DNA from 3 places in the Paraburkholderia sp. MM5384-R2 genome. Region 2 is predicted to be linked to each of the others. Evidence: predicted binding sites of a transcription regulator. Region 2 holds the regulator's gene; each other region holds the start of a gene.
What was found. The regulator FNR, encoded in region 2, switches genes on or off when oxygen is low (the NO sensors DNR and NnrR bind a similar motif). The targets are predictions, from matches to a motif close to TTGATNNNNATCAA.
Positions count from the first base shown of each region.

Region 1: HDG37_RS05780 (basic amino acid/polyamine antiporter) is a predicted target of FNR. The motif match lies at 2,586-2,599, and genes of this name have one in related genera.
Region 3: HDG37_RS05030 (universal stress protein) is a predicted target of FNR. The motif match lies at 1,701-1,714, and genes of this name have one in related genera.

Region 1 is NZ_JACHDI010000002.1:413,013-418,024, forward strand. Features, by position in the region: gene HDG37_RS39060 (hypothetical protein) at 1-116, shown strand, start outside; gene HDG37_RS05770 (response regulator) at 124-864, shown strand; gene HDG37_RS05775 (ATP-binding protein) at 861-2,204, shown strand; gene HDG37_RS05780 (basic amino acid/polyamine antiporter) at 2,732-4,153, shown strand; gene HDG37_RS05785 (arginine deiminase) at 4,279-5,012, shown strand, end outside.
Region 2 is NZ_JACHDI010000001.1:190,375-195,386, reverse strand. Features, by position in the region: gene HDG37_RS00930 (PAS domain S-box protein) at 1-1,282, shown strand, start outside; gene HDG37_RS00925 (response regulator transcription factor) at 1,279-1,926, shown strand; gene HDG37_RS00920 (response regulator transcription factor) at 2,116-2,547, shown strand; gene fnr (fumarate/nitrate reduction transcriptional regulator Fnr) at 2,540-3,322, shown strand; partial or broken gene HDG37_RS00910 (nitroreductase family protein) at 3,355-3,657, shown strand; gene HDG37_RS00905 (DUF1488 domain-containing protein) at 3,707-3,982, opposite strand; partial or broken gene HDG37_RS00900 (nitroreductase family protein) at 4,259-4,822, shown strand; gene HDG37_RS00895 (c-type cytochrome) at 4,942-5,012, shown strand, end outside.
Region 3 is NZ_JACHDI010000002.1:237,398-242,409, forward strand. Features, by position in the region: partial or broken gene HDG37_RS05020 (histidine kinase) at 1-22, shown strand, start outside; gene HDG37_RS05025 (universal stress protein) at 56-526, opposite strand; gene HDG37_RS05030 (universal stress protein) at 577-1,578, opposite strand; gene HDG37_RS05035 (zinc-dependent alcohol dehydrogenase family protein) at 1,737-2,726, opposite strand; gene HDG37_RS05040 (DUF3564 domain-containing protein) at 3,159-3,533, shown strand; gene HDG37_RS05045 (FAD-binding oxidoreductase) at 3,758-5,012, opposite strand, start outside.

The sequences.
Region 1 (5,012 bases), on a different contig from region 2:
GCCTGTTTGCCATCGCTGTGTTCGTGGCGGGCGGCTTCGCGGCCGAACTCGCGCATCCGTTGCAGTGTTCATTGATCCAGTCGAGCGGCGTGCAACTCAAACGCCGCAGCAGATAATCCGTCGATGGAAACCTCCGACCACGTACTGATCGTCGATGACGATCGCGGTATCCGTGAACTGCTCGCGGGATACCTCGAGAAAAACGGCGTGCGTGTCTCGCTCGCGGCCAATGGCCGCCAGATGCGCGCCGCGCTCGAGAACGGCGCGCCCGACCTGATCGTGCTCGACCTGATGCTGCCCGGCGAAGACGGCCTCGTGCTGTGCCGCGAGTTGCGCGCGGGCAAGTTCCGCACAGTGCCGATCCTGATGCTGACGGCGCGCAGCGAGGAAGCGGACCGGATCGTCGGCCTCGAAATGGGCGCCGACGATTACCTGACCAAACCGTTCGCCGCACGCGAGTTGCTCGCGCGAATCCGTTCGGTGCTGCGCCGCGCGCGCATGCTGCCGCCCGGCATGGAGGTGACGGAGTCGGCGCCGATGCTGTGCTTCGGCGACTGGCGGCTCGACACGACCGCGCGCCATCTGCTCGACGCGGACGGAACCGAGGTGGCGTTGAGCGGCGCGGAGTACCGTCTGTTGCGTGTGTTTCTCGATCATCCGCAGCGCGTGCTCACGCGCGATCAGTTGCTGAACCTCACCCAGGGACGCCAGGCCGATCCGTTCGACCGCTCGATCGATCTGATGGTGAGCCGCCTGCGTCAACGCCTGCGGGACGGCGCGCGCGAGCCGCGCTACATCAAGACGCTGCGCAGCGAGGGCTATGTGTTTTCAGCGGCCGTGACCGCGATCGGAGATCCGCAATGAGCGCATCTCCATCACCGTCGTTGCTGCGCTGGCCGCATTGGCCGCGCACGCTGTTCGCGCGGCTCGCGGTGATTTTGTTCGTCGGGCTCGCGCTCGCGCAGGCGCTGTCGTTCTGGCTCACGATGACCGAGCGCGACCAGACGATGACCAACATCATGATGGGCTACATCGAGCGCGAGGTGGCGAGCTCGGTCGCGCTGCTCGATCATCTGCCGCCCGACGAGCGCGCCCAGTGGCTGCCGCGGCTCGCGCGGCGCAGCTATGAGTTCGTGCTCGGCCCGGGCGTGCCAGGCACCCCGGTCGACGCGAGCCTGTCGGCGCGCGTCGCGCAGTCGATCGGCGATGGCATCGGCACGCGCTATCCGTTGACCGTCAACGCAGTGCCGGGCGATCGCGAGCGTCTGCAGGTGCACCTGAAACTGAGCGACGGCACGCCGCTCACCATCGACCTGCGGCCGATGCCCGGCGCCCCGTTGTCGCGCTGGCTGCCGCTCGTGCTGACGCTGCAGCTGCTCGTGCTCGCGGCCTGCTGCTGGCTGGCGGTACGGCTCGCGACGCGCCCGCTCAATCAGCTCGCAGTCGCGGCCGACACGCTCGGCCCCGACCTGAAGGCCGCGCGTCTGCGCGAAGCCGGTCCGTCCGAAGTGGCGCGCGCCGCGCGCGCGTTCAACGCGATGCAGGATCGGATCGCCACGTACATGACCGAGCGCATGCAGATTCTCGCGGCGATTTCGCACGATTTGCAGACGCCGATCACGCGCATGCGTCTGCGTGTCGACACGATGGACAACGACAGCGAGGCCGCAAAGCTGCGCCAGGATCTGCAGGAAATGGAGGCGCTGGTCAAGGAAGGGGTCACCTATGCACGCACGATGCATGGCACGACCGAGGTGCCGCGCCGCATCGATCCCGATGCGCTGTTCGACAGCCTGGTCTGCGACTACGTCGACGCGGGTCAGCAAGTGTCGCTGCAGGGCCACTTCGGCCAGTCGCTGACGATGCGTCCGCAGGCGTTGAAGCGCATCGTCGGCAATCTGGTCGATAACGCGCTGAGGTACGGCGGCGCCGCGCAGATCGATATCGGGGCGTTGCACGATGGCGAGGCTACCGTGTCGGTGCTCGATCGCGGTCCCGGCATTCCGGTCGAGTCGCTGGAGACGGTGTTCGAGCCGTTCGTGCGGCTCGAAGGGTCGCGCAATCGTCAAACGGGCGGCACGGGGCTGGGGCTCGCGATCGCGCGGCAACTCGCGCTCGCGATGGACGCGACGCTCACGCTGCACAACCGCGTCGGCGGCGGTCTCGAAGCGCGACTGACGTTGAGGAAGTTGCGCGAGTCATAGTTGGACCTCTTGCGGCGCGGCCACGCGGGCGATTCCGTCAGAAAAATTCACAAAGCCCGCCATTATGAAATCGTCATCGGGTTTGGACTATTAATGACCCCCGCGCGCCATTTCGAGCTGTGGCTCTGGTGCTTCTCAGTAGTTCTGAACGACCACCGGTTCAGCTCGCTTCAGCGATTCCCCATCATTTGAGAAAACCGCTGCGGTGATGCGGCAGGTCGCATCATTGTTAAATCATCGATATTCAAAGCGACTTATCGATGCGAGCGATTCAGATGCGTGGTGAATTGTTAATTCGCAAATTCAACCAGATTCGGCAACGCAGCATCGATGGATTCGATCGCATAGCGAGGCACAGTCCGTTACCTTGTCTTCGATAAATTGACAAACACCAACGGACAGACCATTCTTTTCGTGTGGTGGTTGCAGAGTAGCGCGGCTGATCAACAGCAAGATTGGCCGAGAGACACGTTTCGTTCGAATCTGATTACAGATCCTTGTTAAAAAGGTAACTAAAAGGAATCCGAATGGCGTCCACTCCACAAAAGATGTCAAAAATGCAACTCACCGGGATGGTGGTGGGCGGCATGGTCGGAGCCGGGATCTTTTCCCTGCCGCGCACTTTTGCCAGTGCCACCGGTCCGTTGGGCGCCGTGATTGCCTGGCTGATTGCGGGCACGGGCATGTATATGCTGGCGCGCGTATTTCAGGCGCTGGCCGAACGCAAGCCCGAACTGGACGCCGGCGTGTTTGCGTATGCGAAAGCGGGCTTTGGCGACTATCCGGGCTTTCTCTCCGCATTTGGCTATTGGATCGGTAGCTGTATCGGCAACGTTTCTTACTGGGTGCTGATCAAGTCGACACTCGGCGCGTTTTTTCCCGTGTTCGGCGACGGCAATACGGTCGTCGCGATCGTCGTTGCATCGATCGGCATCTGGCTATTTCATTTCATGATCCTGAAGGGCGTGCAGCAGGCGGCCTTCATCAACAGTATCGTCACGGTCGCCAAGGTCATTCCGATTCTCGTGTTCATCTTGATCCTGATCTTCGGTTTCCGGTTGGACCTGTTCCAGGCCAACCTCTACGGCGGAGGACTCGAAGGCAATATCCTCGAGCAGGTGCGGGCCACGATGCTGGTCACCGTGTTCGTGTTCATCGGTATCGAAGGGGCGAGCGTTTATTCCCGTTATGCGAAGAAGCGCTCCGATGTCGGCCAGTCGACGATTCTCGGCTTCGTCGTCGTGACCTCGCTGATGGTGCTCGTGACGATGCTGCCTTACGCAGTGCTCCAGCGCGCCGACATCGCGGCCATGCGGCAGCCGTCGATGGCGGCGGTGCTCGAAGCGGTGGTCGGTCATTGGGGCGCGGTTTTCGTCAGCATAGGTTTGCTGATTTCGGTACTGGGCGCTTATCTCGCCTGGTCGCTGATCTGCGCCGAAGTGCTGTTCACGGCGGCAAAGACCGAAGACATGCCCGCCGTATTCGCGAGGGAAAACGCCAACAAGGTACCTGCCAATGCATTGTGGCTGACCAACATCGTGGTGCAGCTGCTCGTCATCAGCACCTACTTCTCGCGCGATGCGTTCGCGCTGATGCTGAATCTGACGAGCGCGATGTCGTTGATTCCGTACCTCTTCGTCGCGGCGTTCGGCTGCATGAACGCGAATCGCGGCGACGGTTACGACGTGCGCGCCGACGAGCGCCGGCGTGACTTCATCATGGCCGCAATCGCCTCGATCTATACGGTCTTCATGATCTGGGCGGGTGGCCTGAAATTCATTCTGCTTTCCGCCGTGCTGTATGCGCCAGGAACGGCGCTTTATATCTGGGCTCGGCGCGAGCAGAACAAGAATGTCTTCATCGTTTCCGACTGGATCATTTTTATCGTTGCGATCATTGGCGCGATCATCGGCATCTATGGCCTCGTAACCGGAAGGATCGCGATTTAGCTTTAATGAAATCCGATTGAACAGAGCGGGCCAACATTGGCATTCAGGAGATCATCATGGCGAACACGGACGCGAAAGCGGGTGAATTGGGTGTCTACTCGGAAGTCGGGCAGCTGCGCAAAGTGATGGTCTGCGCACCGGGGCTCGCGCATCAGCGTCTTACCCCGAGCAATTGCGATGAACTGCTGTTCGACGACGTACTGTGGGTCGAGAACGCGAAGCGCGACCACTTCGACTTCGTCACGAAGATGCGCGACCGCGGCGTCGAAGTGGTGGAGATGCACAATCTGCTCGCCGAAACGGTCGCGGTGCCCGAAGGCAAGAAGTGGATTCTCGACAACCAGGTGGTGCCGAATCAGGTCGGCCTCGGCTTTATTGATGAATTGAGAAGCTATCTGGAAGGGCTCGACAATCGCAAGCTTGCCGAAACGCTGATTGGCGGGCTATCCACTCACGACTTCCCGGAAGCGCATGGCGGCAAGGCGCTGGAGGTCGCGAAAGAAGCGGCGGGCGGCACCGAATATCTGCTGCCGCCGCTGCCGAACACGCTGTACACGCGCGACACGACGTGCTGGATCTATGGCGGCGTCACGCTGAATGCGCTGTACTGGCCGGCCCGCCACGAGGAGACGATCCTGACTACGGCGATCTACAAGTTCCACCCCGATTTCGCGGGCAAGGTCAACGTGTGGTGGGGCGACCCGACTCAGGACCACGGTCTCGCCACGCTGGAAGGCGGCGATGTGATGCCGATCGGCAACGGCGTCGTGCTGATCGGCATGAGCGAGCGCACCTCGCGGCAGGCCATCAGTCAACTGGCCGCAATGCTGTTCAAGAAGGGCGCGGCCGAGCGCGTGAT
Region 2 (5,012 bases):
GCTGGCCTTCGTGGTCGGGCTCACACTGGCGCTCGGCATCTGGCGCTGGCTGGCGCAATGGTCGCTGCGCGAAGCCCCGCTCCGGGACAACAGCTTGCTGACGGCATGCATCGCCGCTGCCTGTCTGTTCGCCGCCGTGGCCTTTCTGCTTGCCCGCGCACGCGGCGTCTCGACCTTGACCAGCGAGGCGCGAAGCCAGTCGAGCGTCAACGAGGCACGCATGATGGCGATCATCCGCTCGTCGATGGAAGCCATCATCACCGTCGATGAACGACAGAAGATTGTCATCTTCAACCCGATGGCCGAACAGGTATTCGGCTTCAGCGCGGCGGACGCGCTCGGCGCTTCGCTGTCGCGCTTCATTCCGGAACGTTTTCGCGCGGCGCACGAGCGGCATGTCGACCAGTTCGGCGTCACGGGCGTGTCCGACCGCCAGATGGGCAAACAGCAGCGCGTGCTATTCGGGCTGCGCAGCAACGGCGAAGAATTTCCGATCGAAGCGTCGATTTCCCAGGTGGCCGACGGTGACAGCAAGCTGTACACCGTCATGCTGCGCGACATCACGGAACGGGTCAAAGCGGAGAACGCGCAGCGCAAATCGCGCGAGGAATTGCGCGAACTGTCGGCCAATCTGCAGATGGTTCGCGAGGACGAAAAAACCCGTATTGCCCGCGAATTGCACGACGACCTCGGCCAGCAGTTGACCGCACTGAAAATGGACCTTTCATCGGTCGAACAGGCGCTCGAAGCCACCGCCGAGTCCGGGATTCTGCGACAACTCAGCGACATGCGACGGCTGATCGACGCGACGGTCGCGTCGGTGCGCCGGATCGCGGCCGACCTGCGCCCGGTCATGCTCGACGATCTCGGCCTGATCCCGGCCATCGAATGGCTCGCCAACGACTTTACGAACCGCTACGGCATCGAGGTGAAACGTGACATCGAAGTCGGCGACACACCCTTTACGCCGGCAGGCGCAACCACACTATTCCGCATCGTGCAGGAGGCGCTCACCAACGTCGCCCGCCACGCGCAGGCCACGGTCGTCATGCTGACGGTGCGCCGCGAAGAGGACGCCTGCATTGTGCGAGTGGCGGACAACGGTCATGGCGCGGGCCGTTCGGACGCGCGCGCCGAAAAATCGTTCGGGCTGCTCGGGATCCGCGAACGTGCGCATATGCTAGGCGGCACCGTCGAAATACATACGTCCAGCGGCAAGGGCTTTTCACTGTCCGTCACGTTCCCGGCCGCGGCCGTGCAACAGCAGGAGACGCTAACATGATTCGCGTGCTGATAGCCGACGATCACGCGCTCGTGCGCGATGGCCTGCGACATATTTTGCAAAACACAAACGGCTTCGAAGTGGTCGGAGAAGCCAGCGACGGCGTCGGTACGATTGCTCTGGTTCGCTCGCACCCGGCCGATGTGCTGGTGCTGGATCTGTCGATGCCGGGGCGCAACGGTGTCGAGCTGATCAAGCAGATCAAGGACGAGATGCCGGCGCTGCGCATCCTCGTACTCACCATGCATGCGGAGCAGCAGTACGCCGTGCGTGCGTTCAAAGCCGGCGCATCGGGCTATCTCACCAAGGAGAGCGCGAGCGCGGAACTGGTCTCGGCGGTGAGCAAAGTCGCCTCCGGCGGCGTCTATGTCAGTCTCGCGATGGCCGAACGCTTCGCGCAAAGCCTCAACGAGTCCGCCGACACACTGCCCCACCAGCGCCTGTCGGATCGCGAATTCGACGTATTCCGGCGCATCGCCGCAGGACAAACCCTCACGGAAATCGCCACCGAATTATGTGTCAGCAGCAAGACGGTAAGCACCTATAAAACCCGCATTCTCGAGAAAATGCAGATGCCGCACGAAGCCGCGCTGGTGCGCTACGCGCTGCGCCACAAGCTGCTCGGGGAAGACGACGAAATCTAGCGCCGTCACGGCGCCGCTGCCACCGGGTCCGCTCCGCCGTTACCCCCGTCACAGCCGTGGCTCCTCGCGCGGCTGCTTCGCCGTCACAGAGTGTATGTAGGAAATTCCCTACAACACTTCGCGCTCGCCTACCCGAAGCTCGTTCCCCGCTGATTTTATTTTGAGACGACGCGGCCGATACTTCGAGCCATGAACTCAAGCCCGTCACACCCAGCCGTACGCGTGTTCCTCGTGGACGACGCGATTTCGATCAGGAAACGCATCGCCGCGCGTTTCGGTGCGATCGAAGGCGTCGAGATCGTCGGTGAAGCGGAGGAACCCGGTGCGGCACTGGACGGCATCGGCGCGACGGCAGCCGATGTCGTGGTGATGGATTTACATCTGAGCGACGGCAGCGGCATCGACCTGCTGCGCTACCTCGCGCGGAGCATGTCCACCGTGATCACGATCGTGCTCACGAATCATTCGGGCACGTGGTTCAGGCAGGCGTGCGTCGCCAACGGCGCGCAGTACTTCTTCGACAAGACCAGTGAATTCGATCTTGCATGCAACACCATCGAGCGAATTGCCCACGAGCATTGCGCGCGCGGTCTCTACCATCTCGGAGCCCATCATGTCTGACGTTGCCGAATATTCCCAGACCCGGACCATCGCGCAGATTCCGCTGCACGCGCTGAAAGATCCCGGATTCGCACCGGCCCGGCCGAAGCACGGCGGCGCCAACTGCCCGAGTTGCGCGATGCGTGCTTCCTGCTTGCCGGAAGGTCTGACAGCGACGGAGACCGAACGGGTCGACGCGCTGATCTGCCCTTCGCGCACGATCAAAAATGGCGAATCCCTGTTTCGCGCAGGCGATTCGTTCCAGAGCATCTACGCAGTTCGCGCGGGCTCGTTCAAGACTGTCGTGATGCATCGCGACGGCCGTGAACAGGTCACCGGGTTTCATCTAGCGGGCGATGTGCTGGGTCTCGACGGCATCGGTTCAGGCAAGCATAGCTGCGATGGGCTCGCCATCGAGGACAGCAAGGTCTGCATCATCCCGTTCCATTTGCTCGAAGCCATGTGCCGCGACGTCAAGGCATTGCAGCAGCATGTGCACAGGCTGATGGGCGGCGAGATCGTGCGCGAGGCGACGCTGATGATGCTGCTCGGCACGATGTCCGCGGACCAGCGGGTCGCGACGTTCCTGCTGAACCTGTCGGGCAAGCTCAAGTCGCGCGGTTATTCGCAGGCGGAATTTCATCTGCGCATGACGCGGGAAGAGATCGGCAGCTACCTCGGGATGAAACTCGAAACCGTCAGCCGCATGCTATCGAAGTTTCAGAAGGACGGCCTGCTCGACACCCACGGCAAGCAGATCAGGATTCTCGACAGAGAAGCTCTCGCCCGCGTCTAGCCGCGCGCGCTCGCCGCCGTTTGATCGGAGTCAAGCCCGCCGCAGCGCATCAGACGCTCGTCGCCGGCTCGCCATTGCTGCTGTGCATCGGCACCGGCACGGACGACGCGGCCGCATGGCTCGCGGCCGGGCAGGCGCTCGAACGGGTGCTGCTCACCGCCGCCTCCGAAGGCATGACGGCTTCCTACCTGAATCAACCGATCGAAGTGGCTTCGCTGCGCGAGCGCCTGCGCGCCGCGCTCAATCTGGACGCCGTCCCGCAACTGCTGATCCGGGTTGGCCGCGGCGGCGCCGTGCCGCATTCGCCGCGGCGCCCACTTGCCGACGTGGTGTCTCGTAGCGCGGCGCAGTCAAAGCGCCGATCAGCGGCCCGGCCGCGCGGCTTCAATCGCGGAAGCGGAAGTAGCCGCTGTGCATCATGACCGGCTTCGCGCCCACTTCTTTCAGCAAATTTCGCGCGGCGGCCTCGATAGGCTGCCGGTGTGTATCGAACGCTTCGATCAGATCGTCTTCGCGCAACGACGGCGCGCCGAAGTGGTCTTCCAGCGCCTCCGCGGTAATGGCGCACTGCACGCGCTCACCGTCGACCTCCGCCGGAAAGGCGACGACGAGATCGCGCGCGCAGTACTCGGGACGTTCCTGCGGGAAATGGATATGCATGGCCGGTACCTGTGAGAGTGAAAGTACGTGGCTTGAACAAAGCCGACGGAAGCGGCGCGGATAACCAGAGTGCGGCCACGCTCGGCGCTCCGATGTGTTCAGAATAGACCCGCTTGAAACGTCGCCAATTTTTTGGTGGCGATCCCGGCTGACTCGGATCGAACGAGTGACATCACCTGACGGCAGGCCTCGAACAGTCCCACGTTCGCGAAAGCCGGTTGATTTGAGTCAATCATTAAATGCCGCGGTGGTAGACGATGACGGTGTGCCGTTTGCAGTTCCGGCTTGCACGAGGACGACGTGTTCATGAAACATCTAACGCGCCGCTTCGCTGCCGACTTGCTGGACGACACGATACTCAGCAATTTGCTGTGGGCGGCCAACGGCATCAATCGCGGGCCGGACGGCGGGCGAACCGCGCCCTCGGTGCTGGCCCTGCATGAAATCGACATCTATGCGGTGCTCGCGCGCGGACTGTATCGCTACGATCCACGCCGACATCGCCTCGACCTGGCCGTCGCAAGCGATCTGCGCGGGCTGACGGGCTGCCAGGACTTCGTGGGCGATGCGCCGCTCGATCTGGTGTACGTCGCCGATCTTGCACGCATGCACGACATCACACCGTCGCAGCGCGAACCTTTTGCGTCGGCGAGCGCCGGCGCGATCGTGCAGAACGTCTATCTCTTCTGCGCGGCCGCAGGACTCGCTGTCGCGGCGCGCGGCTGGCTCAACCGCAGCGCGCTGAGTGTCGAAATGCGCCTGCCGCGCGACAGCGTTCCGGTGCTCGCTCAAACGGTGGGCCACTTTGATTTATCCGCTGGCGCCGGCGACGCCCGATGACTCACGCAAACGGTCGATGGAGCGCGGGCAAACGTCGGCTTGACGTGAGTCAATTGCAACCGCGTCGTCGAACGTAGACTGAGCCTGCAACCTTTCGTGGAGTGTGTCTCGTGAAAGCCATGTTTCCGCCGTACCTGGCCGCGCATGTAGTCGGGCTCCTGCTGACAGCAAGCGGCGCGGCGTTCGCGCA
Region 3 (5,012 bases), on a different contig from region 2:
ACCGGCCGACGCGCTCGCGTAATGCTCACGCGCTGTCGCGCCCCGCTGCCGCGGGTTACTCTGCGGGCGCATCCTCGGTGCTTGGCTCGCGCATGAGCAGCACCGGACAGGTCGAGAAACGCAGCACCCGCTCCGCCACGCTGCCGATCACGAGGCGCCGCACGCCGCGTCGCCCATGCGTGCCCAGCACAAGCAGATCGGCGTGGATCTGCTCGCCGTAGCGCAGCACGATCGCGGCGACGTCGTCGGACAGGCTCTCCGACTCGATCATTTCAGGGCGGCAAGGCACATCGGCGGCGGCGCAGGCCTGTTCGGCCTCCTCCAACACCAATTGGCCGTCCTGGCGCAAGGCTTCGACGAGCGTGAGCGGGTCGTAATAGCCGGCATAGGAAAAGAGCGGCGTCTTGTCGACCACATAAACCGGATGCACGACGCCCTTCGTCAACGCGGCGAGATTCACCGCTTCTTTCAGCGCGCGTTTCGAGAAAGTACTGCCGTCTAGCGCGACGAGGATATGTTGGTACATGCCGATTCTCCACTGAGGTTGGATTTGTCAACGCGCGTGGCGCGCCCCTGCTACAGATAAAAGGGCCCGCCCGGACTGCCCGGATACGGCTCCCGCCACTCGCCGTGCGGCACGTCGTCCGCCCGCAACGACGACGCGCCGCGCGGACACACGAGCACGGGACACGCCGCGTCGCGCAGCGTGCGCGACGTCACGTGCCCCGGCAACGGGTGCGGCGCGCCGCGCATGCCGTGCGAACCCATCACGATCAGGTCCGCGTGCCAGCGTTGTGCTTCGTCGAAAATCGCGCTCGACGCATCGCCGGAATCATCGTCGAACTCGAGCAACGCGGTTTCGGCCGCGCGCCGGCTTTGTTCGAGCATCGCCGCGCCGCGCCGCAAGACATCGATTCGATGCTGCGACACGACTTCGAACGGTAACCATTCGCACCACGCGAAGCGGTCGTCGGCCGCGTAGACGACCTTGATGCGCGCGTCGGGCGGCGCTACCGCGAGCGCGGTGCGCAGCGCGTCGAGCGCGGTGTCGCTGCCATCGATCGCGACCAGTACGCGGCTCACCGCCGCGGCATCGCTCGCGTCGGTCGACCTCGCCGGCATGTACAGCACCGGACGGCCGATCGACGCGACCAGTTCCTCGGGATCGATGCGGCTGTCCCAGCGATGTTCACGCGGATGCGCGGCCACCGCGACCAGATCCGCGTCCCATTGCGTCGCCGTGTGGGCGAGCGCTTCGGCCGCGCCCTGATGCAGCGCGGTGAGATCGACGATCTCGGCGTCGGTCGCCGCGACGACGCCGTGCAACGCGATCACCGCGTCGCGCAGCGCGGCCTGCGCGCCGTGCAGCATCGCGCGATGCGCCTCGCACCAGTCCGGATAGCTGAGCATCAGCGTCGGATAAAGCGCGGCAGGATTGCAAACGATATCGACGAGACGAAAGCGCGCATCCGCCGCGGCCAACTGCCGGGCGACGCGCGTGCCGAGCGGCAGTCCGCTGCCGCCCGCAGACGCGATCATCACGCGGTGGAAGGTGTTGCGCCCGGCAGCAGTGTTCATCGGCTCTCCTCGGATCGTCGCACCGCGAGGCGGCGCGTCAACCGCGTCGCTTCACACCTCGGCCCGTGACGGGGACGCCAACGGTTCGCGCTTAGATGATGAACGCCGACGCCGCGCGCGGCTTGATCTGTATCAAGCGCCAACGGCTCGCTAGCGGATCACGGGCGGACCGCGAGCACGGCCGCGCCGGTCAGGTTGCCGTTGCGCAGATCGTCGAGCGCGCGGTTCGCGTCGCGCAACGCGTAAGTCGTCGTCTCGATCGCGAGCTGCATCTCGGCGGCGCTGCGCATGAACTGAAGCCCATCGTCGCGGGTCAGATTCGCGACCGACACCACCCGCCGCTCGCCCCACAGAAACGCGTACGGGAACGACGGAATGTCGCTCATATGAATGCCGCCGCACACCACCACGCCGCCTTTCGCGACCGCCTGCAACGCCAGCGGCACCAGTGCGCCGACCGGCGCGAACAGCAGCGCGGCGTCGAGTTCGCCGGGCGGTGCCTCGTCGCTGCCGCCGGCCCATGCCGCGCCGAGGCGCAGCGCGAGTTGCTGGGCCGCGTGGTCGCCGGGACGCGTGAACGCATAGACGGTGCGCTGCTGGTGACGCGCCACCTGCGCGACGAGATGCGCGGCCGCGCCGAAACCATAGATGCCGATCCGTTCGGCGTCGCCCGCCATGCTCAACGTGCGATAGCCGATCAGACCCGCGCACAGCAGCGGCGCGGCCTCGATATCGCTGTAGTGCGGCGGCAGATGAAAACAGTAGCGGCTGTCGGCGACCGTGCGCTCGGCGTAGCCGCCGTCGATCGTGTAGCCGGTGAAGCCAGCGTCGTCGCAGAGATTTTCGCGGGCGGACAGACAGTAGCGGCAGTGGCCGCAGGTGCGCCCGACCCACGGCACGCCGACCCGCTCGCCCACCGTGAAACCGCTGACGCCCGCGCCCAATTCGGCCACCACGCCGACGATTTCGTGGCCGGGAATCACCGGCCGCTTTGGATGCTCGAGCTCGCGGTCGACCAGATGCAGGTCCGTGCGGCACACGCCGCACGCATGAACGTCGATCAGGATCTCGCCGGCACCGGGCCGCGGATCAGGCACTTCCCGCTCGGTCAGCGTCGCCGAGCTGCCGTCGAACACCATCGCTCGCATCGGGTTCTCCTTCAGATGCTTCGGCGGCGACAAGTTGCCGTCATCGCAGACAGCGAGGCGCGCGCCGTTCTCATCAGCGTAGGCGCGCCATTGTGTCGCGCGATCGGCCCGCGCCGTAGACCGTTTGATCGAAGTCAATAAGGGGCGGTTTCGCCGCCCGTACACTGATCTTATTCCTGATACGGGAGTACGTGCCGTGATTGCGCGAATCCGAAACTGTCTGCTCGTGTGCTCGGCGTGCGCGCTGACGGCCGGCGTTGCCTATGGCGAGCCCGAGCTGAGCGCGGTGGGCCGTTATTGGCGCAGGACGCGCACACGCTCGTGCAATGGGTACTTAGCCAATAAGGACTCGATGCGCACGCAGCGGGCCCGCTGCCGGCGCGCGATGGCGCCGGCAATGCGAGTCAGTTGTATACATTGCGGAGACATGTCATGCGTTTGACTGTTCATCTCGACACGTTCGATCGTGTCAACCCGATGGCCTTCGCCATTCTCTGGCTCGACAAGGACACGCGGCAATGGTCGCGCGAAGGTCATTTCGGGCTCGAGTTGCCCGAATGGGGCACGTTGCATATGGATTGCGGCAATACGCTCGTGTGCGCGCCGCATAGCTGCGCGCCGGTCTGCGTGCTCGAGGGGCTCAATCTGAATCAGCTCGACGGGCCGTTCGAAGGCGAGGTCGGTCGCGTGCAGTGGTGCGCCGAGCACGGCCGCATCCTCGCGAGCGGCCACTGGCGCGTGCAATGCATCGACGTCGAACGGACGGCACCGGAAAACGGCGTATTCGCAACCGGCGAAGACGCCTGAATCGGCACAGCTCCGGCGTACCGCGTCGCCGATGCCATGACTCGCCGCCGGATATTTTCGTGAGTGCGCTCGCAACGATGCGATCGCACTGCGCCCCGCCGAATTCGAACACGTCGCGCTCGGCGAGATCGAGTGCCTGAGCACGCGACTCGCGCAACATGCTGCGCGCGTTCCCGAGCGGCTGAAAGCGCCGTGGCTGCGCACGCAGATTCGCGCCGCGCACACTACATCGCGATCACCTTGCCATGGTTCAGGATATTGTGCGGATCGAGCGCGAGCTTGATCGCCTTCATCGCGGCGAGTTCGGCCGGCGAGCGTGACAGGCCGAGCACGCCCAGCTTCTCCTCGCCGATCCCATGCTCGGCCGATACCGAGCCGCCCATCTCCCCCGTCAGCTCATAGACGACGCGCTTGACGTCGTTGATGGCCTCGTCGGTCCAGCCAGGTTCTTGCACCACTACGTGCAGATTGCCGTCGCCGAGATGCCCATAGACGAGGATCGTCGCTTGCGGCCAGCGTGCGCGCAACCGCTCGTCGCAACGCTGCGCCGCGTCGCCCGCCTGCGCGACCGCGAAGCTGATGTCGAACGAGACGCGTCCCGGGATCAGGCGCGGATATTCGGCTGGCGCGTCGCGAATCGCCCAGAACGCCGCGGCGCCCGCGTCCGATTGCGCGATTGCGGCGTCGGCGATCACGCCGGCGTTCAACATGTCGGCGAGGAATTCCTCGAAAGCCGCCGACTGCCGTTCCGGGTCCGCGCCGCAAGTCTCGAGCAATACGTAGTAGGCGTGATCGCTCGCGAGCGGCACGCGCAGTTCGGGCAGGCGTTGCCGCACGAAGTCGCAATAGCTCGGCCACATGACCTCGAACGCGGACACGCCGGCCGGCAGCCGCTCCTGCGCGCGGCCGAGCAGCGTGGTCACCGCCTCGTAGTCCGGCATGCCGCACCATGCGGTCGAGATCGCGCGCGGCTTGGCCCGCAAGCGCAGCACCGCGCGCGTGATGACCGCGAGCGTGCCCTCGCTGCCCGTCAGCAGGTTGCGCAGGTCGTAGCCGGTATTGTTCTTGATCATCTTGCGCGCGCCACCGATCACGCTGCCGTCGGCGAGCACCGCTTCGACGTCGAGCACCTGGTCGCGCATCATCCCGTAGCGGATCACGCGATTGCCGCCCGCATTGGTCGCGATGTTGCCGCCGATCGTGCAACTGCCGCGCGCGCCGAGGTCGAGCGCGAACATGAAGCCGGCGTGATCGGCCGCCTCCTGCACGACCTGCAGCGGTGTGCCCGCGAACACGGTCGTCGTCGCGCTGACCGGATCGATGTCGATGACGCCGTTCATCCGCTCGACGCTCAGCGCGACCTCCCCGCCAAGCACGCAGGCACCGCCCGCGTGCCCGGTCATGCCGCCTTGCGTGACGACCGGCTGCCGGAATCGATGGCAGATCCTGAGCGCGGTGGCGACCTCTTCGGTCGTGCGC